Catenulispora sp. GP43: one gene and its partner. The protein of the gene in region 2 interacts with the protein of the main gene of each other region in a pairwise test. Links are inferred from orthologs where the notes say so. Each region holds a gene or a part of one and is shown on either strand. Other genes may lie near its edges. The genes, in order: rlmB and tsaE.

Evidence for each region.
Region 1: the proteins of tsaE (region 2) and rlmB interact in binary tests that used the Escherichia coli proteins (3 or more experiments, as listed by UniProt). The link is inferred for Catenulispora sp. GP43 from one-to-one orthologs.

The regions. Positions count from the first base shown.
Region 1 is NZ_JBGCCT010000001.1:640,564-655,510, reverse strand. What follows is about bases 8,193-10,945. They hold rlmB (23S rRNA (guanosine(2251)-2'-O)-methyltransferase RlmB), read right to left. Parts: upstream 10,201-10,945; coding sequence 9,184-10,200; downstream 8,193-9,183. Other genes in these bases: cysS (cysteine--tRNA ligase), read right to left, coding at 10,310-10,945; speB (agmatinase), read right to left, coding at 8,193-9,134. Also shown: ABH926_RS02960 (SDR family NAD(P)-dependent oxidoreductase), read left to right, coding at 1-187; ABH926_RS02955 (SGNH/GDSL hydrolase family protein), read left to right, coding at 197-1,273; ABH926_RS02950 (IclR family transcriptional regulator), read left to right, coding at 1,297-2,193; ABH926_RS02945 (FG-GAP repeat domain-containing protein), read left to right, coding at 2,230-3,159; ABH926_RS02940 (hypothetical protein), read left to right, coding at 3,311-3,673; ABH926_RS02935 (alpha/beta fold hydrolase), read left to right, coding at 3,698-4,540; ABH926_RS02930 (flavin monoamine oxidase family protein), read right to left, coding at 4,632-6,350; ABH926_RS02925 (carbon-nitrogen hydrolase family protein), read right to left, coding at 6,370-7,200; ABH926_RS02920 (PHP domain-containing protein), read right to left, coding at 7,279-8,121; more of speB, read right to left, coding at 8,151-8,192; more of cysS, read right to left, coding at 10,946-11,719; ABH926_RS02900 (multidrug effflux MFS transporter), read left to right, coding at 11,752-13,020; ABH926_RS02895 (tetratricopeptide repeat protein), read right to left, coding at 13,032-14,270; ABH926_RS02890 (phytoene desaturase family protein), read left to right, coding at 14,379-14,947. UniProt on the Escherichia coli protein: Specifically methylates the ribose of guanosine 2251 in 23S rRNA.
Region 2 is NZ_JBGCCT010000005.1:170,886-185,972, reverse strand. The notes cover bases 4,198-7,090. They hold tsaE (tRNA (adenosine(37)-N6)-threonylcarbamoyltransferase complex ATPase subunit type 1 TsaE), read right to left. Parts: upstream 5,972-7,090; coding sequence 5,423-5,971; downstream 4,198-5,422. Other genes in these bases: ABH926_RS12935 (lipopolysaccharide biosynthesis protein), read left to right, coding at 6,144-7,090; ABH926_RS12945 (hypothetical protein), read left to right, coding at 4,770-5,399; tsaB (tRNA (adenosine(37)-N6)-threonylcarbamoyltransferase complex dimerization subunit type 1 TsaB), read right to left, coding at 4,198-4,735. In the rest of the region: co-chaperone GroES, read right to left, coding at 1-86; ABH926_RS12980 (hypothetical protein), read right to left, coding at 268-798; ABH926_RS12975 (hypothetical protein), read left to right, coding at 836-1,075; ABH926_RS12970 (polysaccharide deacetylase family protein), read right to left, coding at 1,106-2,119; ABH926_RS12965 (hypothetical protein), read right to left, coding at 2,232-2,531; tRNA (adenosine(37)-N6)-threonylcarbamoyltransferase complex transferase subunit TsaD, read right to left, coding at 2,528-3,595; rimI (ribosomal protein S18-alanine N-acetyltransferase), read right to left, coding at 3,592-4,062; more of tsaB, read right to left, coding at 4,079-4,197; more of ABH926_RS12935, read left to right, coding at 7,091-7,490; ABH926_RS12930 (hypothetical protein), read left to right, coding at 7,680-9,269; ABH926_RS12925 (DUF2142 domain-containing protein), read right to left, coding at 9,345-11,024; ABH926_RS12920 (NAD-dependent epimerase/dehydratase family protein), read right to left, coding at 11,021-12,955; ABH926_RS12915 (DUF2304 domain-containing protein), read right to left, coding at 12,952-13,326; ABH926_RS12910 (glycosyltransferase family 2 protein), read right to left, coding at 13,323-14,045; ABH926_RS12905 (alpha/beta fold hydrolase), read right to left, coding at 14,138-15,087. UniProt on the Escherichia coli protein: Required for the formation of a threonylcarbamoyl group on adenosine at position 37 (t(6)A37) in tRNAs that read codons beginning with adenine.

The DNA of each region.
Region 1 (14,947 bases), on a different replicon or contig from region 2:
CACGGAGGCGGAGAAGGAGCGCGGCGCGCGCAACGCTCCGCTGCGGCGATCGGCGTTTCCGAAGGACATCGCCGAAGTCATCTTGTTCTTGTGCACAGGCTTGTCGTCGTATATCACTGGGCAAACGATCGTCGTTGACGGCGGAGTCTCGGCCAAGTTCGGGTACTCGTTGCCTGGAGAGGACTGATACGGATCGATGACGGCTCACAACGGCGTGGGTGACAGCGCGCACACCGAAATGTCCAACGCCGACCGGGGTCAGCGCGCGGGGACTTCCCGGCACGCCTCCGTGGAGCCGTATCTCGCCGGCTGCGCCTGGCCGCCGGGCCAGGGGGCGGTCTATCCGCGCGCGGACCCGAAGGACTTCTCCCGGCTGCCGATCGACACCTGGGGGACCGCGACCGTCCCGGTGGGTGTGCGGCTGGAGTTCTCCGGGGCGGCGCGCGCCGTGCAGATCGCCTACCGGACCAAGACGGCGGACCTGGGGTACCGGGGCGACGGCGCGGGCACGTTCTTCGCCGCCTACCAGGGTGAGAAGTTCATCTCCTACGCCGACGCCATGCTCGGCGACGGGATGGCGGTGCTCGATCTGGCCGGGGCCGACGAGGCGCTGCCGGTCACGGTGTACCTGCCCGAGGGCATGAAGCCGGAGATCGTCTCGCTGCGGGCCACCCAGGGCGAGCTGGTCGCCGCGCCCAAGCAGCCGCGCTGGATCTGCTACGGCGACTCCATCGCCGAGGGCTGGTCCGCCTCCGAGCCGGCGCTGTCCTGGCCGGCCATCGCCGGCCGGGTGCACGGCCTGGACGTGGTCAACCTCGGCTACGCCGGCGCGGCCCGCGGCGAGATCGTCTCGGCCGAGCAGATCGCGGCGCTGGACTCCCCGGCGGTCATCTCCGTCAACCACGGCACGAACTGCTGGACCCGGATCCCGCACAGCGCGACGATGATGATGGCCGGGATGGACGCGTTCCTGCGGGTGGTGCGCGAAGGGCATCCGGGCGTGCCGATCGTGGTGTGCTCGCCGGTGCTGCGGCCGGACGCCGAGCAGACCCGCAACAAGCTGGGCGCGACGCTGGAGGACCTGCGCGAGGCGATCGAGGACGTGGTCGTCAGCCGCCGCGAGCGCGGCGACCGCGACCTGTACCTGGTCCGCGGCGGCGGCGTCCTGCGCGCGGAGCACCTGGCCGACGGCATCCACCCGGGCGACGAGGGCCACCGGATCATGGCACGGGCCTTCGGCGACCCCGTCGCCGAGCGGGCGACGAGAGAGTAACGAGAGAGTAAGAGGACAGGACCATGGCGCGTCCGGCCCCGGCCGTGGACCGCACGGTGGCGGTGCTGAACCTGCTCGCCGCGCACCCCGACACGGCCTTCTCGCTGTCGGAGATGTGCCGCCGCCTCGACATCAACAAGGCCACCGCGCACGCGATGCTCACGGCCCTGGCCGACTCGGGGTTCCTGCTGCGCAACCCGCGCGACAAGTCCTACACGCTGGGCCCGGCGCTGATCGCCCTGGGCTCCGCGGCGGCCGCGCGCCGCCTGGAGCTCGTGGAGTTCGCGCGGGCGCCGATGCAGGCCCTGGCCGCCGGCACCGGTCTGCAGTGCGTGGTGTCCTCGGCGATGGGGGAGGAGATCGTCTTCCTGGCGGTGGCCGGCGAGGTGGTCCCCTTCGGCCCGCATGTCCGCGTCGGCCAGCGCATCCCGCTGGCCCCGCCGATCGGCACGGTGTTCATGGCCTGGTCGCTGCCCGACGACGTGGACACCTGGCTGAACCGCAGCACCGTCGGGAAGCCCTTGGCGGAGACGGAGCTGGAGCGCTTCCGCAACGGAGTGCGCGCGGTCAGGCGGCGCGGCTACTCGGTCGGGTTGGAGCCGGACGTCCTGGGCGTGCGCCTCGGGCAGTCGCTGGACGACCACGAGGCGGTGCCGCCGCTGCTCGCGGAACTGTCGCACACCTCTTATTTGATGGACGACTTCGGCGGCAGCACGCATCGCATCGGCCACCTCGCCGCTCCGGTCTTCGGCCCTGATGAGCGCGTCGCGATGGTGCTGACGCTGTACGGCTTCCAGAAACAGCTGAGCGGCGCGGACATCGACGCTCTCGCCTCACGTTTGACGGCCACCACCCGGGAGATCACCTTTGCGGTGCGGGGGCGGCATCCGGATCTCCGGGTGAGTGGATTGTTGGACTGAGCGCCCCCTTCCTTTCCAAGACCGAAGGGGTGGGTTTTGCGTACTGACAACGGGAACCGCGGGGGCGCGCGACGGCTGGCGATGGCGGGGGCGGCGGCGCTGACTGCGCTGTCCTGCGCGATGCTCAGCGGGGGACCGGCGGCGGCTTCGGTGCTGCCGGCGCCGTATGGGGACCTCAATGCGGACGGCAACAGTGATCTGCTCTCGGTGTCCGCCGACGGCAGTCTGCACTTCTGGGCCGGAACCGGCACCGGCGGGGTGGCGAGCCCGGTCGCCGAGCCGTCGGCCGGTACCGACTTCACCGGCGACCTGATCGACGGCGCCGGCAACTTCAACCGGAGCGCCTACCAGTCGTTCCCCTTCTACTCCACCGCCACCAGCTACGTGTACGTGGAAGTCGGCGACGGGACCGGCCAGTTCTCCTCGGGCCACGAGGTCCTCGTGAGCCCGCCCGGCGGCGCGTCCTCCTGGCCGGCGTTCACGCAGCTGGTCTCGCCCGGCGACATCACCGGCCACAACCGGGCCGATCTGGTGGCCCGGGTCGGTGACCAGCTGGAGGTGTTCCCGAACACCACGCTGTACCACTACGGCACCCCGACCGCCGTCGCCGGCTCCGGCTGGAGCGGACGCACCGTCATCGGCATCGTCGACGTGACCGGCGACGGGGTGAAGGACCTCATCGCCCGCGACGACGCGACCGGCGTCATCTGGCTCTACCCGGGCGTCGCCGGCGGGACCTTCGGCGACGGGAGCACCCGCGTGCAGATCGGCTCGGGCCTGGACGCGGCCGCCTACCCGTTCGTCATCACCAAGGGCGACGCCAACGGCGACGGGCACGCCGACATCTACGCGGTCGGCGCGGCCGGCGGCCTGTACCTGTTGGCGGGCGACGCCTCCGGCGGCTTCGGCGCGCCGACGCTGGTGAGCAGCGACGCGGCGTGGACCGGGATCAAGGCGCTCGGCTGATCGCTTGACGGTGTCCCTACTCTGATCGCGTGAGTGATCGTCATGACGAGCCGGGTGCCGGGGCGGGAGCGAGCTTCACCGGCAATCTGCGGCTGCTGTCCGTGGCCACCCGGAGCACATGGAGCGCGGGACGGTTCCGGTACTCGGCTCCATGGCGGCCACAGCGTTGATACTCGCCGTCCTGGCGGCCGTGGAAGCACTGCTCGACCTCGTCTGGCCTGGCGGCCGGCCCAACGGGCCGGCCCCGGGCGTGTTCTACACGGCCTTCGTGCCGTTGGCGCTCGAGATGATTCGGCGTCCGATCCGCCACCGATGGTGGGCGCTGTTCGGCGGCCTCGTGGCGGGCCTCGTGACGGGCATCCCCGCCGCCTCCGTCCTCCATGGCGGAGTCGGCGACGAATGGGCCGGCTTCCTCGGGTTCTGCGTCGGAGCCCTGATGGCCGTCGCGGCTTTTGCGGCGATCACCCACAAGTCCCCGGCTCGGATCAAGGGCCGGGGCGAGACCCAGCCGTGATCTAGCTCTGCGACGCTGTGATCCGTGGCGACCTTCACCTCTTACGACGGCACCGAACTGTCCTACCGCGAAGCCGGCACTGGCGATCCGCTGGTCTGCCTGCCCGGCGGCCCGCTCCTGGCGTCGACCTACTTCGGCGACCTCGGCGGCCTGCCCGCGACGCGCCGCCTGATCCTGCTCGACCACCGGGGGACCGGCGAGTCCGCGGTGCCCGAGGACCCCGAGACGTACCGCATCGACCGGATGGTCGGCGATGTCGAGGCCCTGCGCGTGCACCTCGGCCTGGAGCGGCTGGACATCCTCGCGCACTCCGCGGGCGCCAACCTGGCGATGCTCTACGCGATCGCGCACCCGGACCGTGTCAGCCGTCTGACGCTGATCACCCCGGGTACCCGGGCGGTCGGCTTCCCGTTGACCATGGAGCCGATCCGCGCCGAGCTCCTCACCCGCAGCGAGGAGCCCTGGTTCCCGGCCGCGTGGGAAGCCTTCCAGCGCGCCGAGGAAGGCGACGAGTCCGAGGAGACCTGGACGGCGATCATGCCCGTCTACTACGGCGCCTGGACACCCGCCGCCCAGGCCCATGCCGCGGCCCTCCCGGCCGACGAGGAGAAGCAGGAGATCCACTTCGCAGAGGGGGTGTTCACGCCCGAGGCCACCATCGCCGCGCTGGCGACGGTCGAGCTGCCGATCCTGATCCTGGCCGGTGGCCGTGACCCGGGCCCCACGCCGGAGCGCGCCAAGGAGCTGGCGGACCTGTTCCCCAAGGCGCGGGTGCGCTTCGAGGTGCAGGACGGCGCCGGGCACTTCCCGTGGGTGGACGACCCGGCGGCCTTCGGGGCGCTCGTCGCGGAGTGGCTGGCCGGCTGACGGCGGCGGGTTCGGGTCGGGCTCGGGCCGGGCCCCCGAACCCGGCTCGGCTGGCTCGGCTTGGCCCGGCCCGGCCCGGCCCCGGGGCGCCCTACACCTCGTCCAGCATCGGCGGCGCGATCTCGTCGAACACGTCGCCCGGCCCGGGGTTCTCAGGGCTCGTCGATCCCCCGAAGTGCTTCATCACGCCCCACACCGCGTTCAGCGCCGTGGTCACCGCGCCCTCGGCCCAGCCGGCGGTCCAGGAGATGTCGTCGCCGGCCAGGAACAGGCCGCGCTGGTGCTCGGGGAGCTCGTCCTGCATGAAGTGCGTGTACAGGCGGCGCTGGTAGCGGTACTGGCCCGGCAGGTTCGCCTTGAAGGCGCCCATGAAATACGGCTCGGTCTCCCACGAGACGGTCAGCGGCGTGCCGATGATGTGCGAGCGGATGTCGACGTGCGGGTAGATCTCCGCCAGCGAGGCCAGGATCACCTCCAGGCGCTCCTCGCGGGAGAGCGGGACGAACTTCATCGAGTCGTCGACCCAGGTGTAGGACAGGCACATCACGCCGGGCTTGTCCGGGCCGTCGTCCAGCAGGTACACGCCGCGCGGCATGCGGTCGGTCAGGGTCATCGACATCGTGTCGCGGTCGGGGTCGGTCGGGGACGGGTCGCGCCAGAAGGGCCGGTCCACCACGACGAACAGCTTCGAGGCGCCCATGTAGTGCGTGCGCTCGACCGCGGTCCAGACGTCCGCGGGCAGCAGCGCCTCGTCGACCTTGATCTTCGAGAGCATCATCCAGCTCTGCGCGGTGAACACCGCGGCCTGGTACGTGCGTATCTCGTTCGCGGCGTCGGCGACGGTGATGCCGCGTCCGGTGCGGTACATGCGGGTCACGGCCGGGCGCGGGTGGCCGTTCTCGTGCAGCGACCGCACCGACGTGCCGGCCGGCCAGTGCGCGAGCGTGTCGGGGGACTGCGACCACAGCGCCAGCGGCAGCTGCTGGCAGCCGCCGACCACGCGCCGGTGGTGGTCGTCGGCGCCGGTGTAGACGACGCGCAGGATCTCCAGCATCGAGTTCGGGAAGTCCGTGTCCCAGCCGCCGGTGCCGAAGCCGACCTGGCCGAACACCTCGCGGTGCCGGAAGGACTTGAAGGCCGGGTTCGCGGCCAGGAAGCCGTAGAACGAGGTGTCGTCCAGCCGGTGCACCAGCCGGCCCCAGATCTCCCGCACCGTGGCCACGTCCCGCTCGCGGATCGCCTGCTGCATCGCGGAGAACTCGGCGCCGTGCGCCGGGTCGTCCAGCGCGTCGGCCCAGGCGTCGGCGACCTCGTGGTAGATCGCCGGCAGGTCCTCCAGGGTGGTGGCGTAGTGGCTGACGCCCTTGAGGTCGATGACCGTGGACGGCGTCGCGGCGTCCAGCGGGTTCGGGAACGGCTCGGTGCGCAGCCCCGCACGCTCGAGGTAGTCGAACAGCGTCGTGGAGGACGGCGGGAAGCGCATCGCCCCCATCTCGGCCTTCACCCCCGGCACGCCGGGGAACGGCGTGGAGCGCATCCGGCCGCCGAGCTCGTCGGCCTCGTACACCACCGGCTTGAGCCCCAGCTTCAGCAGCTCGTACGCGGCCACCAGCCCGGACAGGCCGCCGCCGATCACCGCGACCTCGGTCCCGTGCGCCGCCTCCGGCACCGACCCCAGGCCCGCCGGGTGCGCGGCGTAGTCGTCGTAGGCGAAGGGGAAGTCGGGGCCGAACATGGTGATCGGCTTGTGCGAGTCGCAGTGCACGTGGTCGGTGACCTCGTGCACGGTGGCCGGGACGGCGGATGTCATCGGTGGGCTTCCCTAAAAGTCACTGGTGAGCTCTGTACAGGTCGGTTCGTCGGTCTTGCAGATACGTGTTCAGGTCGCGGGAGGCCGCCAGGTCGTCCAGGTCCACGTCGGCCAGCAGCAGCTGCTCCCCGTCGCCGCCGACCGCCAGCTCCCGGCCGTCCGGCGCCACCACCCGGGTCTCGCCGGCGTAGACGAAGTCCCGCTCCACCCCGACCCGGTTCACGTACGCCACGAACAGCTGCGACTCGATCGCCCGCGCCGGCACGATCTGCCGCGGCACGAACTCGTACGGCCGCATCAGGGCGGTGGGCACCAGCAGCAGCTGCGTCCCGGCGTCGGAGTGCGCCCGCACCGGCTCGGGGAACTCGACGTCGTAGCAGATCAGGAAGCCGACCCGGAAGCCGTCCAGATCGGCCTGCACCACCAGCTCCGACCCCGGCGCGAAGGCCTCGCGGTCCACGTCGCCGAACAGGTGCGTCTTGCGGTAGTTGGCCTTGGAGGCGCCGTCGCCGCCGATGAGCTGCACGGCGTTGTAGACGACACCGTCGCCGTCGCGCTCGGGGTAGCCGTAGAGGATCGCGATCCCGTGCTTGGCGGCGATCGCGGACACCTCTTGCTGCGAGGGCCCGAAGCGCTCCTCGGCCAGCTCGGCGATCACCTCGGCGCCGAGGTTGTAGCCGGTGAGGTACATCTCGGGGGTGATGAGCAGGCGCGCGCCGCCCTCGGCGGCCCCGGCGGCGGCGTCCGCCAGCGCGGCCAGGTTGGCGCGGCGGTCGGCGACGGGATCCGGGGCGCCATCGGGGTGATCGGTCGCCGGAGCTTGCAGGCAGGCCAGCCGAAGGGTGGTCATGTCCTCAAGCGTAGGTCCGCAACGCTGGAACGCATCTCGCCGTGGTGGCGAGAGTGGCGGCTCCAGCTCGACAAGTGGTCAGTCCCGCACCCAGAAGTCGAACAGATCTGCGCCCGGCTTGAACCCCGCGGCCCGGGCCACCTCGGCCGCCTCCTTGAAGCCGCGGCCGACCGCCTCCGGCAGGTGCGCGTCGGAGGCGAAGGACACGCCCTTCCCGCCCTCCTGACGCCACCAGCCGACGACCCGGGGGTCCAGCGGGACCCGGGTGTTGAACTCCATGATCTTGTCGGCGCGCGCCAGGGTCCGCAGCACCAGGCGGATGTCGTCCTCGAAGGCGTCGAGGTCGAAGCGCATCCCCTCGGGCCAGTAGCGCACCGGGTAGTCGATGTGCGTCAGCACCTCGAACCCGTCGTACTCCTCGATCAGCAGCGCCGCCTCGGCCAGGTAGCGGCGGTACTCCACGTCGGCGTCGCCCCGCTTGATGCTCACGGAGATGTCGGCGTAGTCCTCGTCGCGCGCCGACGCGGTGTGCAGCGATGCGAGGATCCGCTGGAACCCGCCGCGCTTCAGGAGATCCGCGGTCTCCTCCGGGAACCAGTGCGCCTCGCTGAGCTCGACGCCGGACAGGATGCGCAGCGTCGGGAAGCGTTCGCGGCAGCGCTCCAGCGTCTCCAGATAGCCGGTGAGGTCGATCCGCGGCGGGGTCAGGATGCTGCGGCCGTCCACCACCTCGACGTAGCGCTGCCACGCCTGCGGGAAGTAGCTGTCCGCCGTCATCTCCGAGATGCTGAAGTCCGCGTGCTCGGTGAAGGCGATGGACGGCAGCCCGAGCGCGACAGCGCGCTCGCAGGTCCCCTCCATGGAACCGGCGAGCGCGTCCCACGAGTACTCGCTGTGGACGTGGTTGTCGGGTGGCAGCACCGGAAGTCCCCCTTTTCAGGGGCGGCGCCTCACCGCCCCTGCATGGCCAGCAACGTCACAAGATCGTAGGCCACGTGCGCGGCGGCGATCGAGGTGATCTCGGCGTGGTCGTAGGCCGGGGCGACCTCGACCACGTCCGCGCCGACCAGGTTCAGGCCGTCCAGGCCGCGCAGGATCTCCAGCAGTTCACGGCTGGTCATGCCGCCGGCCTCGGGGGTGCCGGTGCCGGGGGCGTGCGCGGGGTCCAGGACGTCGATGTCGATCGAGACGTACAGCGGCCGGTCGCCGATCCGCTCGCGCAGCGCCTGGACCGCCGCGTCCACGCCTTGGCGCATCACGTCCGCGGAGGTCACGATGCCGAAGCCCATGCGCTGGTCGTCGGTGAGGTCCTGCTTGCTGTACAGCGGGCCGCGGGTGCCGACGTGCGCCACCGCCGAGGAGTCGAGGATGCCCTCCTCGAACGCGCGGCGGAACGGCGTGCCGTGGGTGTACGGCGCTCCGAAGTACGTGTCCCAGGTGTCCAGGTGCGCGTCGAAGTGCAGCAGCGCCACCGGTCCGTGCTTGCGGGCCATCGTGCGCAGCAGCGGCAGCGCGATGGTGTGGTCGCCGCCGATGGTGACCAGCTTGGACCCGGCCCCGACCAGTTCGCCGGAGTGCTCCTCGATCTGCTCCAGCGCCTGGTCCAGCAGATAGGGGTTGATGGCGATGTCGCCGGCGTCGGCGACCTGGACCGCCTCGAACGGCGAGAAGTCCAGGCCCGGGTGGTAGGGCCGCAGCAGCCGCGAGGCCTCGCGCACCGCCGCCGGCGCGAAGCGGGCGCCGGGGCGGTAGGAGACGCCGGAGTCGAAGGGCGCGCCCAGGACCGCGACGTCGGCCTTCTCGCCGGCCGGGAGCTGGTCCAGGCGCGGCAGCCGCGCGAAGGTCGCGAAGCCCGCGAAGCGCGGGGTCTTCGAGGAGTCGACCGGCCCGATCGGGGCCGGGCGTGCGGAACTGCCGCTTTCAGTGCTCGCCATTGAGCTGTTCTCCTAGCTGAGTGGTGCGGTGGTGCCTGATACTTCGCGGTCAGCCGCGCGCTTCGGCGCGCCGACGGTTGACCTCGTACAACGCGATTCCGGCGGCGACGCCGGCGTTCAGCGACTCGGTCGAGGAGGCGATCGGGATCGAGACGGTGACGTCGCAGAGCTCGGACACCAGCCGCGACATGCCCTTGCCCTCGGAGCCGACGACCAGGCACAGCGGCTCGGTGGCGATCTCCAGCTCGTGCAGCGGCACCGCGCCGTCGGCGGCCAGCCCGGCGATCATCACGCCCTGCTTCTTGTACGCCTCCAGCGCGCGGGTCAGGTTCCCGGCACGGGCCACCGGCAGCCGGGCCCCGGCGCCGGCCGCGGCCTTGAACGCGCCGGCCGTCATGCCCGCCGCGCGGCGCTCCGGCACGATCACGCCGTGCCCGCCGAAGGCCGCGACGGACCGCATCACGGCGCCGAGGTTGCGCGGGTCGGTGACGCCGTCCAGCGCAGCGAACAGCGGGGTGTCGCCGTTGGCGAACACCTCCTCCAGGAGGTCGTCCGGGTGCGCGTACTCATAGGGCGGCATGACCAGCATCACGCCCTGGTGCAGGGTGCCGTTGGTCATCCGGTCCAGCTCGTGGCGCGGGGCCTCCAGCAGCGGCACGCCCTGCTCCATCGCGAGCTTCATGGACTCGCGGACCCGGTCGTCGCTGTCGATGTACTGCGCGACGTACAGGGCCTTGGCCGGAACCTGCGCCCGCAGCGCCTCGACCACGGAGTTGCGGCCGGCCACCTGCTCGGCGTCGCCCTTGCCGGGGGTGCGCCGGGTCGGACGGGCCGTGCTGCGCGTACCGGCGCCCGAGCGGGGGCTCGCGGCGGTGGCGCGCTTGGCCGCCGACTTCGCCCGCCGGGCCGCCGGATGCCCGGTGCGCTCCTCGGCCTTCGGCGTCGGGCCGCGGCCCTCCAGGCCCTGGCGGCGCTGGCCGCCGGAGCCCTTCTGCGCGCCCTTCCGGGAGCTCGACGCGCCCGGCTTGTTCGCCCGGCCGCCGGTGCCGCCGCCTTTGCTCGCCATGATGTCTTTCCTTTGTGAATTCTGCTCAGAGGCCGTGCCTCCGCTCCACGCTACCTGCGGCGCGGCGGGGGCACGGTGGGGAGGGCCCGGTCGGGCGACCGCCCCGGTGTCAGGCGATGGTCCAGCGTGGACCGCTCGGGGTGTCCTCGACGGTGATGCCGGCCCGGGCCAGCTGGTCGCGGATGGCGTCGGAGGCGGCGTAGTCCTTGCGCTCGCGCGCCGCCTGCCGCTGCTCCAGCGCCACCTTGACCAGGCTGTCGACGGCCGGCCGCAGGTCGGTGGCCGAGCCCGGGGCACCCGCGGCCCCGGCCCACTGCGCGTCCAGCGGGTTCAGGCCGAGGATGTCCAGCATCTTCAGCACCGAGGCCAGGTGCGAGGCCACGCCTTCCTTGTCGCCGGCGGCCAGGGCGGTGTTGCCCTCGCGGACGGTGTTGTACAGGACGGCCACCGCGCCCGGGACGCCGAAGTCGTCGTCCATGGACTCCGCGAACGCCGCCGGGACCTCGGCCGCGGACTCGGTCGGGCCGACCGTCTCCAGGGCCCGGGTGACGAAGCCCTCGATGCGCGAGTACGCGGTGTCGGCATCGCGCAGCGAGTCCTCCGTGTACTCGATCATCGAGCGGTAGTGCGGGGTGCCGAGGTAGTAGCGCAGGACCACCGGCCGGTACTGCTTGGCCAGTTCCGTGACCAGGACCGAGTTGCCCAGCGACTTGGACATCTTCTCGTTCTTGAGGGTGACCCAGCCGTTGTGCATCCAGTAGTTGGTGAACTTGTCGCCGAACGCGTGCGACTGCGCCTGCTCGTTCTCGTGGTGCGGGAAGATCAGGTCGACGCCGCCGCCGTGGATGTCGAAGTTCGTGCCCAGATAGCGGTGCGCCATCGCGGAGCACTCCAGGTGCCAGCCCGGACGCCCCGGACCCCACGGCGTGTCCCAAAAGGGCTCGCCCGGCTTCGACGCCTTCCAGAGCGTGAAGTCGTGCGGGTCCTCCTTGTGTGTGGTCGGGGCCACGTCGTCGAGCGGCTGCTCCTCCAGGTCGTCCACGCTGAAGTGGGCCAGCGCGCCGTACTCGGGGAAGGAGCGCACGCGGAAGTAGACGTCGCCGCCGGCCGCGTAGGCGTGGCCGTCGTCGATGAGCTTGCGCATCATCGCGATCATCTCCGGGATGTGCCCGGTCGCGCGCGGCTCGACGGAGGGGTCCTCGCAGCCCAGCAGCCGGTAGGCGTCCTGGAACGCGTACTCGTTGGCCTGCGCGACCCGCCAGGTCTCCACACCCTGCTCGGCGGCCTTGCGGATGATCTTGTCGTCGATGTCGGTGACGTTGCGCACGAAGGTGACGTCGTAGCCGCGGTACTCGAACCAGCGGCGGACGATGTCGAAGGAGAGCTGCGACCGGACGTGGCCGATGTGCGGCGGGGCCTGGACGGTCGCGCCACACAGGTAGATCGAGACTTTGCCTGGGGTGACGGGTACGAACTCGCGCGTCGCTCGCGCGGCGGTGTCATACAGGCGGAGAGTCATTCCCCAAGGATACCGGGGGGTGGAAGGCGAAATTGTCTTCAGTTGCCATGTGCTCTCATAGGGTGGTGACGCGTGCGAACCGGGCTCCGCTGAAGTTGCTCCTGATATTGGGGGCGCTTTCCATGTTCGGGCCGTTGTCGCTCGACATGTATCTGCCTGCGCTGCCGGATCTGGCGCATTCCTTCCGAACGCCCGAGGCGAACGTCCAGCTGACGCTGACCGCGTGCATGATCGGGTTGGCGGTCGGCCAGCTGGTGGCCGGTCCGATGTCGGATGCGTGGGGGCGCAAGAAGCCGCTGGCCATTGGGCTGATCGCCTATGCGGCCACCTCGCTGTTCTGCGCCGTGGCCCCCGACGTGTACTCGCTCACCGCCGCCCGGCTGCTCCAGGGACTCGCGGGGGCCGCGGGGCTGGTGATCTCGCGGGCGATGGTGCGCGACCTGTACGAGGGGGACGCGCTCACCAAGTTCTTCGCGACGCTGATGCTGGTGAACGGGCTGGCGCCGATCCTGGCCCCGGTCATCGGCGGGCAGCTGACCCGGTTCATGAGCTGGCGCGGGGTGTTCGTGGTGCTGGCCGCGATCGGCGTGGCGCTGCTGGCCGCGGCGGTGCTCGGGCTGAAGGAGACGCTGCCGCCGCGAGCGCGGGGGACCTCCGGCGGGGGACTGCCGGCGACGCTGCGGACCTTCCGGGTCCTGATGCGCGACCGCCGCTTCATGGGCTACATCCTGACCGGCGGCTTCGCGTTCGCGGCGATGTTCGCCTACATCTCCGGCTCGCCGTTCGTGCTGGAGAACATCCACGGCCTGAGCAAGCAGCAGTTCAGCTTCGCGTTCGGGACCAACGCCCTCGGCATCATGATCGCCGGCCAGTTCAGCGGCCGGCTCGTGGGGCGCGTGGCGCCGAGCCGCCTGCTCGGCGCGGGGCTGGTGATGTCGTTCGGCGGCAGCACGATCCTGCTGGCGGCCACCGCGCTCTTCGGGGGCGACCTGACCGGGACCCTGGTCGGGCTGTTCCTGATGGTCTCGTCGATCGGCGTGATCATGCCTCAGGTGACGGCGCTGGCGCTGTCGGGGTACGAGCCCGCGGTGGCCGGTGCGGCCTCGGCGCTGATCGGGACCGGGCAGTTCCTGTTCGGGGCGATCTTCGCTCCGCTGACCGGCCTGGGGAGCAAGACGAGCGGGATGCCGATGGCGGTGGTGATCTTCGGGCTGAGTGCCGCGGCGGTGCTGATGCGCGCGCTGCTGGTGCGGAGCCCGAGGATCGAGAGCGAGCCGGTCGCCGAGCCCGCGGTGGCTTGAGGCCGTGGCTGCTACTCCGCCGTCCGCACCGTCCCGCCGCCCCGGCGCACCGGATTCAGCTCCGGCGCCTTCCGGTGCAGCGTCAGCCGTCCCACCAGGTGGCTGATCAGCCCGACCATCAGCGTCGAGCCGCCCTGCACATGGCCCAGCGAGCTGCCGGTGATCATGAAGACGTGGGCCGCGATCGTCATCACCAGCGCGACCCGGGTCTTCGTGTCCTGCCACAGGTACTCGACCAGGTAGCGCCACAGGTCGCGGCCGGCTTTGCGGGCCGGGCCGATCAGGCAGGCCGCGAGGACCGCGATGACCGCCAGCGGGATCAGGAACCTGATGTCGAAGCCGGGGATGGCGATGCCGCCGAAGGCGACCAGCCAGCCCGCCGCCGCACTGAACTCCATCGAGCGGAGCACCAGGTTGCCGACGTGCGCCAGGCTGTCGTCGTCGGGGCCCGGGCGGGAGGCCAGGACCGCCTCCAGATCGGCGACCAGCGCGACCGACTCCGGGGCCTGTTCGTGCTCCTCGGAGGCCTTGGCGACCGCCTCCTCGATCTCCTTGGCCTCGGAGGCCGATTCCGGGTCCAGGACCGCGGCCATCTCCGACGCCCGGCGGGCCTCGGCCGCGGCCTGCGACAGGTCGCCGCTGGCTTCCAGGGCGGCGGCCAGGCTCGCGCGGCTCTGCCAGACCTGCGGGCCGAGGCGGACCGCCTGTTCGGCGGCGGCGACCGCCTCGTCGAGGCGGGCCAGCAGGCGCAGGGCCGAAGCCCGCAGGCGATAGCCCCATTCGTCGTCGGGGGCGAAGGTGACGACCCAGTCCGCGGCGCGCAGTGCCTTCTCGCCGTCGCCGGTCTCCAGGTACACCGCGGCCAGGGCGCGCCAGACGCGGACGTCCTGGGCGCCGGCCACGATCAGTTCGTTGAGGACGTCCAGGGCCTGCTGGCGGCGGCCGAGTTCGGCCAGGGCCTCGGCGCGGGCGATGTGGCGCGCTATCTGCTCCGGGCCGAGCGCCGCCGGTTCCGATGTCATCACAGGGACTGGTGGGGCGGGTTCCGGCGGAGCCGAAAGGGGAACGTACTTCACGACCATGGTTCGTTCGAGATCGTCGGCCTCGGCCGGGTCGTCCTCGCCCGTCCCGGCGACCGCCTCCCCGGCCGCGCTGACGGCTGCCCGGACCTCGGCCTTGATGGCGGCGTCCATCGTCGCCGCCGGGTGCCAGACCCGCTGTTCGCCCGCATCGCCGGACTCGACGGACATCCCCCCCACCCCCTCCGCCGGGCGCGCCGCCCGGCAACAGAGGCCTGGTATACCCCACCGGCGCGCCGGGATGCCAGACCCACGCCTGGTATGCGGGCCGGACATGGGATGATCGGAACCAGACAGGGAAGGACGCCCGAGGTGACAGTGGCACTGCCTGAACGAGCCGAGCGCACGCCCCGCCCCGGCGCCTCGCGCCACGACGTCGTCGTGGTCGGCGGCGGCCACAACGCGCTGGTGGCCGCGGCCTACCTGGCGCGCGCCGGCCTGCACGTCACCCTGCTGGAGCGCCTGGACTCCGTGGGCGGCGCCGCGGTCAGCGCCTCACCGTTCGCCGGGGTCGACGCCCGCCTGTCGCGCTACTCCTACCTGGTGTCGCTGCTGCCCTACACGATCGTGCGCAACCTGGAGCTGGTCATCGAGCTGCGCAGCCGCCCGGTCTCCTCCTACACGCCGGTGCGCCGCGCCGGCCGGGATACCGGCCTGCTGGTCGAGCGCCGCCCCGGGGCCGCCACCGAGGACAGCTTCCGCCGCCTGACCGGAGGCGAGGCCGAGTACCGGGCCTGGACCAAGTTCTACGAGCAGCTCGGCAAGTTGGCCCGGGCGCTGGCCCCCACGCTGCTGAACCCGCTGCTGGGCCGCGGGCAGCTGGAGGCGCTGGCCCGCGAGGAGGGCGC
Region 2 (15,087 bases):
AGGCCGGAGGCGGTGGTCTGCTCGGCGTCGAGCGGCTTGACGACGACGCGGTCCTCGAGCGGCTTGATGGCAACGGTAGCCACGATGTGTGACCTTTCGTTCGCGTGACGGATCGGCGATGGTGAACTGGTTGCGGAACCTGTCGTCGCGGGTGCCAGGGTCCGGCCGTATCGCGCTGGCACTCTCGGTGCGAGGGTGCCAAAGCGAGATTAGGCGCGCCTTTAGCACTCGGTCAAGTGGAGTGCCAGGGGGCGCGTCGGGTCGTGATCATGGTGGTACGCTCTCGCGGCTCGGCACGCAGCGGGCCGGGGTGGACAGGGGAGCGGGAATGACGATGTCGCGGCGGGCTCGGGCGCTCGCACCGGCCGCACTGGCAGTCGCGGGGACACTGATGGCGGCCGGCTGCGGGGGCGGTGGCGCAACGGTGGCGAACGCCGGAGCGGCGAGTTCGGCCTCGGCCTCGGCCACGAGCCAGGGGCCGACCGCGGACCCGGACACCTCGGGAAGCCCTGTTCCGACCAACCCGCTCACGACCACGGCCGCGTCGGCGCCGGCGCCGGCGAGCGACGCCTCGTCCGGGAGCGCCACCACCACCGCCGGAGCGGCTGCGACACATCCGCCCACGGCGGCCACCTCGCAATCGGCCGCCGCGCCCCGCTCTTCGGCTCCGTCGGCCCCGCCGGCGAAGCCGACGTCCACGGACCCTTGCTCGCACCCGACGACGCCCGAACAGGCGGCCCGCTGCCCGGCTCCGCGCCCGACGACGACCGACCCCCGGCCGGTTCTGATCAGCCTCACCGGTGACAGCTGCAGTTGGGGCCCGACCCAGGTGACGATGCGCGCGACAGCGGTGTTCGGCAGCGCTCTGGGCGACTGGGTGGCGCACTACACCGGCGGCAGCGCGTCGCAGAGCGGGAACACGGTCGTGCTCACGGAGACGGATCCGTTGGTGAGCACGGGTGGGGTGGTGCCCAGCGCGCCGGCGTCGTCCACGATGACGGGGACGCTGGGGTTCGTCGGGCCGAGCGGTGGGCAGGCAGGGTTTCCGGTCAGTGTGACCGTGTCCTGCCGCTGAGGTTCTGCCGCTGAAGCCCCTGCCGCTACATCAGACGTAGTCCTCCAGGCGGGCGAACGTATAGCCCTGCTCTTGGACGATGCGGAAGAGGTTGGTCATCAGTTCGTGCATCTCGGGCCAGCCCTTGCCGTTGGCCTTGGGACCGCGGAAGTGCGCCAGGAGGATGTCCCCGGGGCGGAGCTTCTTGTCGGCCGCCTGCCACTGGAAGCCCTGCTTCTGGAAGGTGGCCCGCCAGTAGCAGATGGCCTTGAGCCCGTTCTGCTTGCAGGCCTCCTGGGTGGCCTTGTTGGAGTTCCCGAAGGGCGCCCTGAAGAGGTAGGGGTGGGTGTTGTAGTTCTTGACGAGCTTCTGCTGCTGGCCGGTGACCTCCGTCAGTTGGCGCTGGGCGTTGAGGGTCGTCATGTCGGGGTGGTGCAGCGTGTGGTTCTGGATGGTGCAGTAGCCGGTGTCGCGGAGCTGGGTGAAGTAGTTGTAGTCGTCCTGGATGAAGCAGTCGGCCAGGAACATCGTGATCGGTATGCGGAAGTCCTTGACCATCTGGAGGAAGGCCGGGTCCTTCTCCGCTCCGTCGTCGATGGTGAGGAAACAGATCTTCTGGTCGGTCGGGATGTGGCTGATGACCGGCGGGAGATCGACGTTGGTGTTCACCGGTTTGGTCGCCGGGGGCGGCGGGGCCGGGGCGAAGGGCTTGAGGCCGTCGTAGCGGGATGCCAGCAGGGCCGCGTCGGCGGTTTCGGGGCCGGGCACGCCGGAGCCGTTGGTGGAGGAAGCGCTGGACGGCTGCGAGGGCGCGCCGGGCGACCCGCCGTTGCTGCCGGTGGTCGTCGGTGCGCCGGCACCGGTGTTCTGCTTAGCGCCCGTCGAGGAGGAGCTGCCGGAGCCACAGGCAGCGGCCAAGAGGGTGGGCGCCGCCATAGCGAGGCCCGCGGCGCTGCGCAGGAAGCGTCGGCGGGAGGCGTTGGTGTAGGCCGCGCCTGAGGGCGGTGTCAGGTCGTGGTCTTCGCAGCCGCAGCCGATGGGAAGGTCCTGGTCCTCGTACGTCACGCCGATGCCTCAGTTCAGTTAGGCGGGCCCCCGGAGCCCGCCTGGTTTCACTACTGAGGGAGGACGTTTGTGGAACCTGAAGAGTTGCTTAAGACGGTTAATCCGAGGACATTCACACGTCAAGGCGTTGGAAAACCCACGCGTGCGGAGGGCGGGCGATCAGCCGCTCCGGCGGGTCGGCAGCCAGGGTGGCCGGGGCCGCGCCGAGGTAGTCGATGACCACCACCACGCGGTCACCGTCCTGTCCCACGGAGCTGTACGCGTTATAGGAGGCGACTTCTTCGTCCTCCCACAGCGGCGGGACGATGATTGCGCGGACCCACTCCTCCACCGCCGGTGCTTTGCCCGGCTCGCAGCGGACTTCCCACATCAGGCTCTGGTTCTTCGCGGTCTTGCCGCCGGGACCGGTCATCGGGCGATCACATCCACTACTGGTTGGGAGGAGTCCGCTGGGAAATCGAGGGTGGAGGGGGTGCGGCCGCGGCGGACCAGTTCGGAGCCGAGAGCGGCGACCATGGCGCCGTTGTCGGTGCAGAGCCCGGGGCGCGGGACACGGACGCGGATGCCGGCCTTGGCGGCGCGTTCCTCGGCCAGGACGCGCAGGCGGGAGTTGGCTGCGACGCCGCCTCCGATGAGCAGGTGGTCCGCACCTTGCTCCTTGCAGGCCAGGATGGCTTTGCGGGTGAGGACGTCCACCACCGCTTCCTGGAAGGAGGCGGCGACGTCGGCGATGGGGACCTTCTCGCCGGCGCGTTCGCGCTTCTCCACCCAGCGGGCGACCGAGGTCTTCAGGCCGGAGAAGGAGAAGTCCAGGGGGGCGTCCCGGGGGCCGGTGAGGCCGCGGGGGAAGGCGATCGCCTCGGGGTCGCCGTCGCGGGCCGCCTTGTCGATCAGGGGGCCGCCGGGGAAGCCGAGGCCCAGGACCCGCGCCACCTTGTCGAAGGCCTCGCCGGCGGCGTCGTCGATGGTCTGGCCCAGGGGCTGGACGTCGCCGGTGACGTCGGGGACGAACAGCAGCGAGGAGTGGCCGCCGGAGACCAGCATGGCGACGCAGCCCTCGGGCAGGGGGCCGTGTTCGAGCTGGTCCACGCAGATGTGGGCGGCCAGGTGGTTGACGCCGTAGATGGGCTTGTCCAGGGCCAGTGCGTAGCCCTTGGCGGCGGCCACTCCGACCAGCAGGGCGCCGGCCAGGCCGGGGCCGGCGGTGACGGCGATGGCGTCGATGTCGGCCAGGGTCACGCCGGCCTCGCTCAGCGCGCGCTGCACGGTGGGCACCATGGCCTCCAGGTGCGCGCGGCTGGCGACCTCGGGCACGACGCCGCCGAAGCGCGCGTGCTCGTCCACGCTGGAGGCCACCGCGTCGGCGAGCAGGGTGTGGCCCCGCACGATGCCGACGCCGGTCTCGTCGCAGGAGGTCTCGAAGCCGAGGACCAACGGTTCGTCGGCCGGGTTCTTCGATGGGTGCAGTGCCGTCACGCCAGTGCCTTCCTCATGATCAGCGCGTCGTGGTTGCCGGGCTGGTAGTACCCGCGGCGGATGCCCGCGGGCTCGAAGCCGTGGCGGGTGTACAGGCGCTGCGCGGAGTCGTTGTCTGTGCGCACTTCCAGCCAGACCTCTACGCACTTCCGGCGCACAGCCTCGTCCAGAAGCGCTTCCAGGAGGACCGTCCCGAGTCCTCGGCCCTGGTGCGCGCGGGCCACCGCGATGTTCTGGACCCAGCCCTCGACGGTGCCCACTGCGGCGCCGGGTTGGGACATCAGGCCGGCGTAGCCGGCGATGTCCCCGTCGGCTTCCGCGACGACGTAGTAGCGGGAGTGCGGGACGTCCGCGAGTTCGGACCAGAACATCTCCACGGACCAGGGGTCCTCGGGGAACAGGTCCTGTTCCATCCGCCGGACCATCTCGATGTCCCACCAGCGGAACGGACGCAGCGTCGGCGCCATTGTGGACATCGTGCCGTCAGCTCGTGGAGACACGCTTGCGGGTGCCTGGTTCGACGGCGTCCGGGCGGCGCAGATAGAGCGGCTCGGGGAAGAGCAGGGAGCCGGGATCGCTTTGCAGACGCTTGATAGTGAGTTCTGCCAGAGCCGCGGCAGAGGGGTGGCGGGGCTCGATCGCTGTGGGGAACGCGTCCGGGTACAGGCGCGCGCCCTCCCCCGCGACCGGGAGTCCGGTGAGGCGTTCGGCGATGAGTGCGGGGTGCGCCACGTCCGGTTCGGTGGAGCGGGTCAGGTGGTCCGTGTACTGGGCCCAGTAGACCTCTTTACGGCGCGCGTCAGTGGCGACGGCGAAGGGCTCCGTACTGCCGGTCTGATAAGCGACCACGTCGAGGGTGCAGACGCCGTGCACCGGGATGCCGAGGGCGTCGCCGAGGGCGCGCGCCGTGACCAATCCCACCCGCAGTCCGGTGAAGGGGCCGGGTCCGACTCCGACGGCGACTCCGGTGAGCTCCCCCGGTTTGCGCCCGGCGGCGGTCAGGACCGCGGTGATGCCGGGTGCGAGCAGTTCCCCGGTGCGCCGGGCGTCCACGGTGGTGGATTCGGCGAGGATGTCAGCGCCGTCGTGCAGGGCGACGGTGATGGCCGGGGTTGCGGTGTCGAACGCGAGCAGGAGCACCCGCACAGCCTATCTTTCTGGCACCATACGACCCATGACCAGCCAGCAGCAGAACGGTCCGCGGTCGGCGGCGCGGGCCAGTCGCGGCCGCGTGAACCCGATGGCCTCGGTCGCCCTGATCACCGCCGCGGCCCTGGTCGGAGTGGGCGTGCTGGCCGTGCAGGCCAACGGTTCGGCGCCGAACAAGGCCCCGGCGGCGGCCGCCGCCAAGCAGCAGCCGCCGGCCTCGACGAACTCGGCCGGCCAGACGGTGACCCCGGCTCCGGACCCGGCACTGGCGCTGCCGGCCTCCAGCGGCACGGGCAAGCGCATGGTGTACAGCCTGTCCAAGGCGCGGATCTGGCTGGTCGGCCCGGACGAGAAGGTCCAGCTGTCGGCGGCGGTGGTGCCGAGCACGGTGACTCCGGCGGCGGGCACCTACGCGGTGTCGAAGCGGATCGCCAACAACCAGTCGGCCGACCGCGTCGCCGTGCAGTACGAGGTGCTGTGGGGCCCGAAGAACGACACCACGAAGTTCGCCATGGAGGCGGTCGCCTCGCTGGCCGGCGACGAGATGCCGCCGAAGCCGGAGGCGAAGACCGGCGGGGTGCGGCTGACGCAGAACGACGCGCTGGCGGTGTGGCAGTTCGCGGCGTTGCAGACACAGGTCGTCGTGGTGGCGTAGGGCTCTGCCCGGGGCGGGCCGGCTCAGCCGGCCGTGTCCTCGAGCGCGGCCAGGTCGCGGTCGGTCCACCGCTCCCCGATGCCGCGCACCACGACCCACCGCACGTCAGAGTCGCCGGGCTCGTCGAGCTCCTCGGCGAACTCCCGCGAGATGACGATGTCGAGCCGGTCGTCGGTCAGGACCTCGGCCTTGCCCTCGCCCCATTCCACGACCGTCACCGACTGCTCGACCGAGGCGTCCAGGTCCAGGTCGTCGAGCTCGTCCAGGGAGCCGAGGCGGTAGGCGTCGACGTGCACCAGCGGGATCCCGCCGTCGGCGACCGAGGGGTGCACGCGGGCGATGACGAAGGTCGGCGAGGTGATCGGGCCGCGGACGCCCAGGCCCTCGCCGAGCCCCTGGGTGAAGGTCGTCTTGCCGGCCCCGAGGTCGCCGGTGAGCACCACGAGGTCGCCGCGGCGCAGCCGCGCGCCGAGGCGGCGGCCGAGTTCTTTCATCTCGCCCGCGGTCGCGACCGGGGTCTCCAGGACGGGTCCGGGCAGCCCGGGTCCGGCTTGGTCAGGGATCACCGACATGGGTCCACCGTACCGGGCCCCGCGGATCTCAGGAGTTGCGCGCGTCGAGACGCTGTGGGCTGACCGAAGTTCGCGTAGGGCGCATATACCGCCTTCTGTGCTTATTGCCCTGATTACCCGCATTCCGCGCCGGGCATGATCGGCGCCGAGGACTCCCGCACCGGAGGTGAGCATGAGGGCCTCCGTCGGGATGGCCGCGGGGCTGCTGCTGGTGGGTTTGTCAGGGTATGTGTTCCTGGCGGTCACCGGGCACTCCTCGACGTCCACGGACGCCGCCGCGCTGTCCTCGCTGTACTTCCTGGCCGGGCTGGTGACGCTCGGGGTGTTCGTCGGGCTGGAGCAGGAGACCAGCCGGGCCACGAGCCGGGCCATCGCGGAGCGGCGTCCGGTGGCGCCGGTGGCCCGGACGGCGCGGCTGCACGCGGCGTGCCTGTTCGGTTTGACGCTGGTGGCGCTCCTGGCGCTGTCGCCGGTGCTGGTGTCCGGTCCGCTGCGGGGGCAGTGGGACCTGTTCGCCGCGCTCGTCCTGGCGGCGGGGGTGGGATCGGCCTGTTATTGGGTGCGCGGGATCCTGGGCGGGCGGCAGGAGTTCCACGGGTACGCGGCGACGCTCGCGACCGAGGGGCTGGGGCGGCTGGTGCCGTGCGTGGCGGTGTTCGTGCTCACCGGGCGGGGCGGGCCGGCGTGGGCGTACGCGCTGGCGTTCGCCGCGGCGCAGGGGTTCGCGACGCTGGCCGGGCTGTGGTGGCTGCGCGAGGGGTTCGAGGACGGCGCGCGGGACCGGATGGACGTCGAGGTCTCCTCGTTCGAGACCGGGGAGCGCTCGGCGGCCGGCGGCCTGGCGCTGCTGGTGGCCGGGAGCCTGCTGACGCAGCTGGTGGCGAATCTGCCGCCGCTGGTCGCCAGCACGCGGCTGACGAACTCCGACGCGGTGGCGGCGGCGTTCGGGCAGGCGTTCGTCCTGGTGCGGATCCCGCTGCTGCTGATCTCGCCGATCCAGGCGATGCTGCTGCCGGACCTCACTCGTTCGGCGGCACGCGGGAACCACGCCGCGCTGCGCGCCCGGGTGCGGGTGGCGCTGGGGGCGGTGGTGGCGCTGGGGCTGGCCGGGACCGCGGTGCTGGCGCTGGCCGGACCGTGGGTGCTGCGGGTGTTCTTCGGGACGAAGGCGGTGCTGTCCCACGAACTTCTGGCGGTGCTGGGGATCGGGACGGTGTTCCTGATGACGGCGGCGATCCTGCAGCCGACGCTGGTGGCGATGGACCGGCACCGGCTGGTGCCGATCGCCTGGGGCGCGGGGGCGGTGGTCATGGTGGTCCTGGTGGAGCTGCCGGTGGATCCGCTGCACGCGGCGGCCGCCGGCGGGGTCGGGGGGCCGGTGACGGTGGTGCTGGTCATGGCGTGGGGGCTGACGGAGGCGCTGAGGGCGGCCGAGGGCGTGCCGGAGGCGATGGGCGCCCTGGGCGGGCGCCGGGGCGGCGGGCCGGTCCGGCACCTGCGCAGGGGCAGGGTTCGATGATCGGTGCGACCGTGACCGGCGGCGATCTCGGTCGTTCCCCCGGCAGCGGGGCCGAGCACGCGGCGAAGGGCAGAGCGCGATGACCAGCGGGAGAGCGGGGCGGTGGTCGGGGGTCCGGCAGGCGGTCGGCCCGGCGGTCGGCCCGGCCGTGCGGCGGGCCGCGGTCTTGGCCGGCCAGGGCCGAACACGATGACCGCCGGCACAACCGGACGCTGGTCGACGGTCCGCCCGACCCTGCGGCGGGCCGCTCTCCCGGTCGGCGAGGTGGTCGCGGCGCTGGTCGGGGCGCTGGTGATGCCGGTCGCGGCGCGGTTCGTCGATGTGGATCCGCTGGATCGGACCGGGCAGGTCAGTGCGTTGGCGGCGTTGCAGGTGCGGTTCACCGTGCTGGGGGTGCTGTTGCTGGCGGCGTTGATGGTGGCGCACCGGTGGCGCGGAGGGCGGCTGTATCGGGCGGTGAAGCACCTGGTGTGCGCCGCTTTGGCGGGCTTGGCGTCGGGGTTCCTGGCTGGGGGGATCGTGGTGGCGTTGAAGGGGACGCCGTGGCCGTTGTTCGGCTTGAACGGGGATACCGGACGGCTGGTGGAGTGGTCGGAGTCGATCGTGCACGGGCACGGCAATCCGAATCCGACGTATCCGCCGCTGACGCTGCACGCACTGGCGTGGTGGGCCCAGCTGTTCCACCACGGCGACACCGCTTCGGCGTTCCGGGACATGGAGATCGGCGGTGCCGCGGTCACGGGGCCGGCGGCGTATGTGGCGTGGCGTTTCGTGCTCAGTCCGGTGTGGGCGCTGGTGGTGGGGGTGGTGCCGGCGTACGCGATCATCGATCCCTACAAGCCGTATGGCGCCATTGTGATGATCGTGCTTTTGCCGGTGTTCGTGGTTTCGGTGCGGCACACCATGCGCGTCGGGGACATGAGCTGGCGCCGGGTGCTGGTCAGTGCGGTGCTGTTCGGGCTGCTGTACTCCGTCCTGTTCCTGATCTACCCGGGGTCCTCTTTGTGGAGCGCGCCGGGGTTGGTCGCCGCTGTGCTTCTGCTGTTTCCCTGGGCTAAGGCGCGGGTCTGGAAGCTGCTGGCGTTCGTCGGGGTGACGGTGGCCGTGTTCGGGGTGTTGTGCGGCTGGTACGTCAAGGACCTCACCGGTTCCGGGAACGTGGACCGCGCTTATGGCTTCGACGCTTATACGGATCCGGCGTTCTTCTCCATGTGGCGGACCGACATGCCCGGGGATGTGGGGCAGTGGCCGCCGCCGGGCGAGTTGGCCGGGGTGGGGCTGTTCAGCGTGCTGACGTTCGCCGGGCTCGGGGTGGCGCTGTGGCTGGGGTGGCGGCGGCCGTTGGCGGTGACGGTGGCCTGCGTGTTCGGCGGGACGTGGCTGTGGCGGATGGAGGTGGCCTCGCGGATGTGGGCGACCGGGACCGTGCAGCTGTGGCCGCGCACCGGGAACCAGTTGCTGTACTGCATCCTGGTGCTGGGTGCGGCGGCGACGGCCTTCGCCGCGTCGCGGCTGGGAGCCTGGCCGCCGCTGCCGTCGCGGCTCGGGGCGCACGTCGGGGTGCTGGCCGCAGTGCTGCTGGTGTTGGGGAGCGCCGCGTCGTCGGTGTCGGACTACTGGATGCCCGCCAAGACGAACAGCTACAAGATCCTCGCCTACGTGTCGCAGACAATGCGCAAGCCCGATGGCAGCTGCCCGAAGTACGCGCCCAACCACGAGTGTTCAGCCACTGGGGACCAGTCCTGGATGAACAACTTCGCCGGGCCGCGGAACCACTGAGGGAATCGCTAAGGGATTCGCCGAGGGATTCGCTAAGGGAAACCGGCGAAGAAGACCCCTAAGGGAAACCAGCATTCAGGGAGCCGGAGGAGCCGGCGGCGGATGCCACAGCGCGTCCCGCCGTCGGACCGCGACCGCCGCGACCAGCACCGCGAGCCCTGCCACGTACACGATCCACCACAGGAGCCAGCCGCCGGGCGGGCTCCACTCGATCGGGGCGATCGCGTACTTCCGCCAGCCGCCGTGGGCGTAGCGCGTCATCGACCAGTAGAAGGCGCCGAGGCCGGCCAGTGCGAGCACGATCGTGGCCGCGACCGGGGCCCGCCGCTCCAGGGCGTTGGGCAGGTCCGCCCCGATGCGGCGGGCCATGAGCAGCCCGGCCAGGACCGGCAGGCCGAGGACCCAGGCCAGGATGTAGCGGCCCTGCCAGCCGATGCCGAAGCGCTTGGCCTCCAGGACCTGCGCGACCAGCGGGATCGCCACGGTGCCGATGATCAGCAGGGCGATCACCACCGCCTCCCGCCAGCGGGCGACGCCGAAGGCGCACAGGACCAGCAGCCCGGCCACGGCGAACCAGGCGATCGTGGTGCCCGGCGGCAACGCCACGTCGAGCCAGCCGAGGGTGCCGACCACCTGGATGATGTACGTGCCGGAACTCCAGAACACCTCGTTGAAGACGGTCCCCGCCTTCAGGTCCGGGAAGGACACAGTCGAGGTCACGAGGGTGTCGGCGTAGCGGTTCCACAGGAACGCCGCGACGCCGCCCAGCACCAGCACCCCCATCATGATCTGCACCCCGCGGAACCGGGCCAGCCAGACGAGCTTGCGCGGGCCGGCCACGATCACCAGCGCGATCAGCACGGAGGCCACGAAGGCGATGCCCAGGCTCCTGGTGTTCGCCAGCAGCGCGCCGCCGACGGCCAGCCCGATCGCGCGCCGCGTCACCTGGCCCGGTTTCGGGTCGTCGTCCAGCGCCAGGGACATGGCGGCGGTCCAGGCCAGGACGGCGGCGCTGGCCTCCATCCCGTTGGGGTTCACCGTGCCGCTCAGGAAGAGCGCCATCGGGGTTCCGCACGCCACGACGCCGAGCACCGGCCAGCCCGGTCGGCGCCAGCCGGCGGCGAGGCCGACCGCCGCGGCGAGCAGTGCGGAGTTCAGCAGCGCGGACGACAGGCGCATTCCGTATAGCGCTGAGACTCCAGGGAGGAACAGGCTGGGCACCCCTACAGGGAAGTAGTACAGGGGGTTGTAGTTGCCCGCGGAGGTCTCCACGATCGCCGTGGAGTTGTCGGTCCCGAACTTCTGCCCACAGGACGCGGACAGCAGCTGGAAGCGGAAGCAGGCCGACATCGCGTCGAGGGTCCCGTACTTGGCCGGGAGCGGATAGCCGAGCCAGGTCTTCTCGAAGCCGTTGGTGATCTCGTGGCGCGTGGTGGAGTTCACGAACTCGCCGCGCGCGGTCGCGACCGCCTTCACCATGTGCGACGGCTCGTCCGGCGAGGTGGACATCGGGGAGGCGAAGGCCCAGCCGGCGGAGACCAGGAAGAAGCCGACCAGGGCCAGCAGCCAGGGCCGGCCGACGACGGAGGCGACGCGACGCCGTACTCTCGCGCCGCGGCGTTCCGGCGGCTCGGCAGGAAGGATCGGCGCCGGTTCCGGTCCTGGTGGCGGTGGGGGCGCCGGGGGCGGTGGCGGAGGGGGCGAGGACGGCGGCAGGGGCGGCGACGGCGGCTCCAGCGCTCCGGGTCCGCTCACCGGGCCGCTCCCCCGGCCGGCCCGCCGGCCGGCCCGCCGGGCGGCCCGCCGCGCCGGTTCGGCATGAACGCGTAGCCGGCCAGCGCCCGCACCCCGTCGCGGCTGCCCCGCCGCAGCGCGCCGGGCAGCAGCGTCGCCGCGTGCAGCCGCGAGGACAGGTGCACCCGGGCCGCGCGCGCCGCGTGCCGCCAGCCCAGGCCCTCCATGCGGACGGCCTCGTCGAGGAAGAAGTCGCGCTCCTCGGCGAAGCGCGCGCCGCTGAAGGCCTGTTCGCTGGAGACGCTGACGGCGTGTCTGCGGTACTGGAAGCAGACGGTGTCGCTGACCACGATCTGCGCCCCGGCGCGCACCCACTCCAGGGTCAGGGCGAGGTCCTGCACGACCCGCAGGTCCGGGTTGAAGCCGACCTCCGTGATGACCTCGGCGCGCCAGCAGATCGCCGGGAAGTACATCCAGTTGCCGCGCAGCAGGCTCACGGCCAGGGATTCGCCGCCCAGGACCAGGGCCCCGTGCACGCGCGGGGCGTAGACGCGGCGCTTGACCTTGTCGACCCAGGGTTCGACGACCTCGCCGGCGCCGTCGATGACCTCGACGCCGGGCTGGGCGAGCGAGACCCGCGGGTAGTCGCGCATCAGGGCCCGGACGGTGCCGATGTAGTCCGGGAGCATGCGGTCGTCGCAGCCGATCATGGTGACCAGCGGATGGCTGACCAGGCTCAGGCATTTCTGGAAGTTCCCGGTGATGCCGAGGTTGGCCTCGTTGCGCTGGTAGCGGATCTTGGTGGGGCCGTGTTGCGCGATCAGGCCGGCGAACCACTCCGGGACGCCGGGCTCGGTGCCGTCGTCGACCACGGTCAGGCGCCAGTGCGGGTCGTGCTGGGCCAGGACGCTGCGCACCGCCTCCTGCATCATGGCGACGTCGCCGTAGTAGGGCATCAGGACGTCGACGACCGAGACCGGCCGGACGGTCGCCGACCGGGTCGGCGCGGGCAGGCCGGCCCGGACGCGGGCCCAGGTGAGCGCGTCGCGGACGCCCTCGGCGACGGAGTACCTCGGCGTCCAGCCCAGGAGCCGGCGGTCTTTGGCGGTGCTGACGGTCGTGCCGTCCCCGGCGCCGAGGTTGATCACCTCGTAGGGCACGGTGCCGGATGCGTGGCGCGCCACGATCGCGTCGAAGTCCCGCAACGCCGCGACGTGCGCCTCGGCCAGCTCTCCCACCCGGATGACGTCGCGGAGGGCGGCGGCCTCACGGTTCGGCCAGTCCACGCCGGTGATGTGGAACGGCTCGTCGCTCCGGTAGGCGGTGATCATCTTCCCCAGGACGTGCGGCGCCCCGGGGTCGGCGCCGATCGGGTTGAAGTAGCGCAGCGCGATGGCGTGCAGGTCGCCGGTGCGCGCCACGTCCTCCAGGACCCACTCGGTGATGGCCTTGGTGCGCGCGTAGGGGCTGGGCGATCCTGCCCCATAGCCCGAAGTGAACGCGGCATAGGCCGAGGCCGAGGAGGAGAAGACCAGGCGGCGGCAGCCGTTGCGGACCAGGCCCTCGATCAGTTCCAGGGTCTTGGTGACGTTCTCGCGGTAGTAGCGGATCGGGTTGGCGACCGACTCCGGGACGATGGTCAGCGCGGCGCAGTGCACGGCGGCGGTGATGTCCGGGTGCTCGGCGAAGATCTGGTCCAGCAGGGTGGTGTCGGCGATGTCGCCCTCGTAGAAGATCCGGTCCTCGGTGAGCTCCCGGCGGCCGGTGGACAGGTTGTCCAGGATCACCGGGACGAGGTCGGCGTCGAGGCAGGCTGAGGCGACGGCGGAGCCGATGAAGCCGGCGCCGCCGGTGATCAGGATCTTGTCGCCGGCGATCGCCCCGCTCGGCCCGCTCGGCCCGGCAGCATCGGTCGGTCCGCTAGGCCCGGCGGCATCTGTCGCCCCGCTCATCGCCGCCCCTCCCGCACCGGCCCGCGCCCGAGGCGCTGCGCGTTCAGCTCGGTCGCGTCCCGCACGGCGATGGCCCGGGCCAGCTCGGTGAACCGCGCCTCCTGGGTCTTCAGCCGGAAGTAGGTGTTCACCGAGACGAAGACGAAGGCCACCGCCAGCACGTAGAGCACCAGGTCGGTGCCGCGGCCCACGCCGACCTTGTGGGCCACGGAGTTCACCCAGTTGGGCCGCAGGACCGCGATCACCATCATGGCGATGAAGACCAGGAACGCCAGCCGCTTCAGGGCCCTGGTCTGCACCGAGTACCAGTTCCGGATGAACAGCAGCAGGAAGACCGCCGCGACCACCAGCAGGATGGCCTGAATGATCATGGCGTCCTCCGGGACCGCAGGGACAGGTCGAACAGGATGTTGACACCGTTGATCAGGGACTGCCCCTTGGCCTTGGAGTAGTCGGTGTAGAGCACGGTCACCGGCACCTCGGTGACCGCCAGCTCCGAGCGCGCCAGGTAGTCCACGATCTCCGAGGCGTGGGCCATGCCGTTCATGGTGATCTTGAGCTGGGAGGCGGCGGCCCGGTTCAGGACCCGCAGGCCGTTGTGGGCGTCGGTCAGCTGCAGGCGGCGGGCCGCGGGGCTGAGCGCGGCGACGGTCTTCAGCAGCGCCCGCTTGAGCCACGGCACGTGCACGGTGCCGCTGAGGAAGCGGGAGCCCAGGGCCACGTCCGCGCCGCCGTCGCGGACCGCGCGCACCAGTTCGGCGGCGTCCTCGACGCGGTGCTGGCCGTCGGCGTCGAAGGTGACGAAGTACTCCGCGCCGTCCTGCAGCAGCGCGTACTCCAGGCCGGTCTGCAGCGCGGCGCCCTGGCCCAGGTTCACCGGATGGCTGACTAGGTGCGCGGCCGTGCCGACGATGTGTTGGGCCGAGTCGTCGCGCGAGCCGTCGTCCACGCACACCACGTTCGGGAACGTCGGCAGCACGCCGGCGACGACGTCGGCGATCACCGAGCCCTCGTTGTAGACGGGGATGACGACCCAAACGTCGTCGAACTCCGAAGTCCCGGGCGGGCCGGAAGCCTCCGCTGTCTGCACAGCTCCCACATTGTGCGGTCAACGCACGACGCGCAGAGTGATTAGGCCTAATGGGCCTATTGGATCCAACGGACCTAATGGATCTGTCGGACCTATCGGCTTGATGCGTCCGCGCGGGCCAGGACCCGGCGGATCGCGCTGTCCACGGCGTCGGGGTGCTCCAGCGGCAGAACGTGGCCGCCGGCCGGGACGATCTCCAGGCCGGCGTGGCCGCCCTCGTCCGGCGCGGCGGCGTCGATCGCCGCGGCCATCCGCTCGCTGTGGAACGCCGGCGTCAGCAGGTCGTGGTCGCCGACGATGATCTCCACCGGCACCCGGCCCAGCGTGACCAGCGCGGTGACCTTCTCGTGCGCGGAGAAGGTCGGGAAGAAGTCGGCGATGACGTCCATCGGGGTGCTGGACAGCATCTCGTCGGTGAAGCGGACCAGGCCCGGCGGCACATCGGAGGCGAAGGCGTAGCGGCGGGTCAGCAGCTGCGCCAGGTCCGTGCCGGCGCGGCGGGTCCGGTCCACCAGGCTGTGGCCGCGGCCCAGCAGCGCGAACACCCCGGGGGCGGTGCGCTGGAACAGCTGCGCGGCCCGCGCGGGCAGGCCGAGCGTCATCTCGTCCCAGTGACCGTCGGTGGTGGAGCACAGCACGACGCCGCGCACCCGCGCGTGCTCGCCGGCGTCCGGGCCGCCGAACAGCTCGGGATGCTCGGCGGCCAGCGCCATGATCGTCATACCGCCCATGGAGTGGCCGATGAGGACCACGTCGCCGTCCGGGCACACCGCCTCCAGGAGGGTGTACAGGTCTCGCCCTATCTGGTCGATGGTGTGCGAGGCGGCCGTGCCGCGCTCGGAGCGGCCGTGGCCGCGCTGGTCCCAGAACACGCAGCGGTGCGTCGCGGAGAACTCCGCGCGCTGGTAGTGCCAGGTGTCCTGGTGCAGGGCGTAGCCGTGGCAGAACACCAGGGTCGGGCCGGCGTCGGCCCGGCTGGCGGCGCGACGGCGGGCCCAGCCGGCGCCGCCGGTGAACAACTGCGGGCCGTCGACCTCGACGT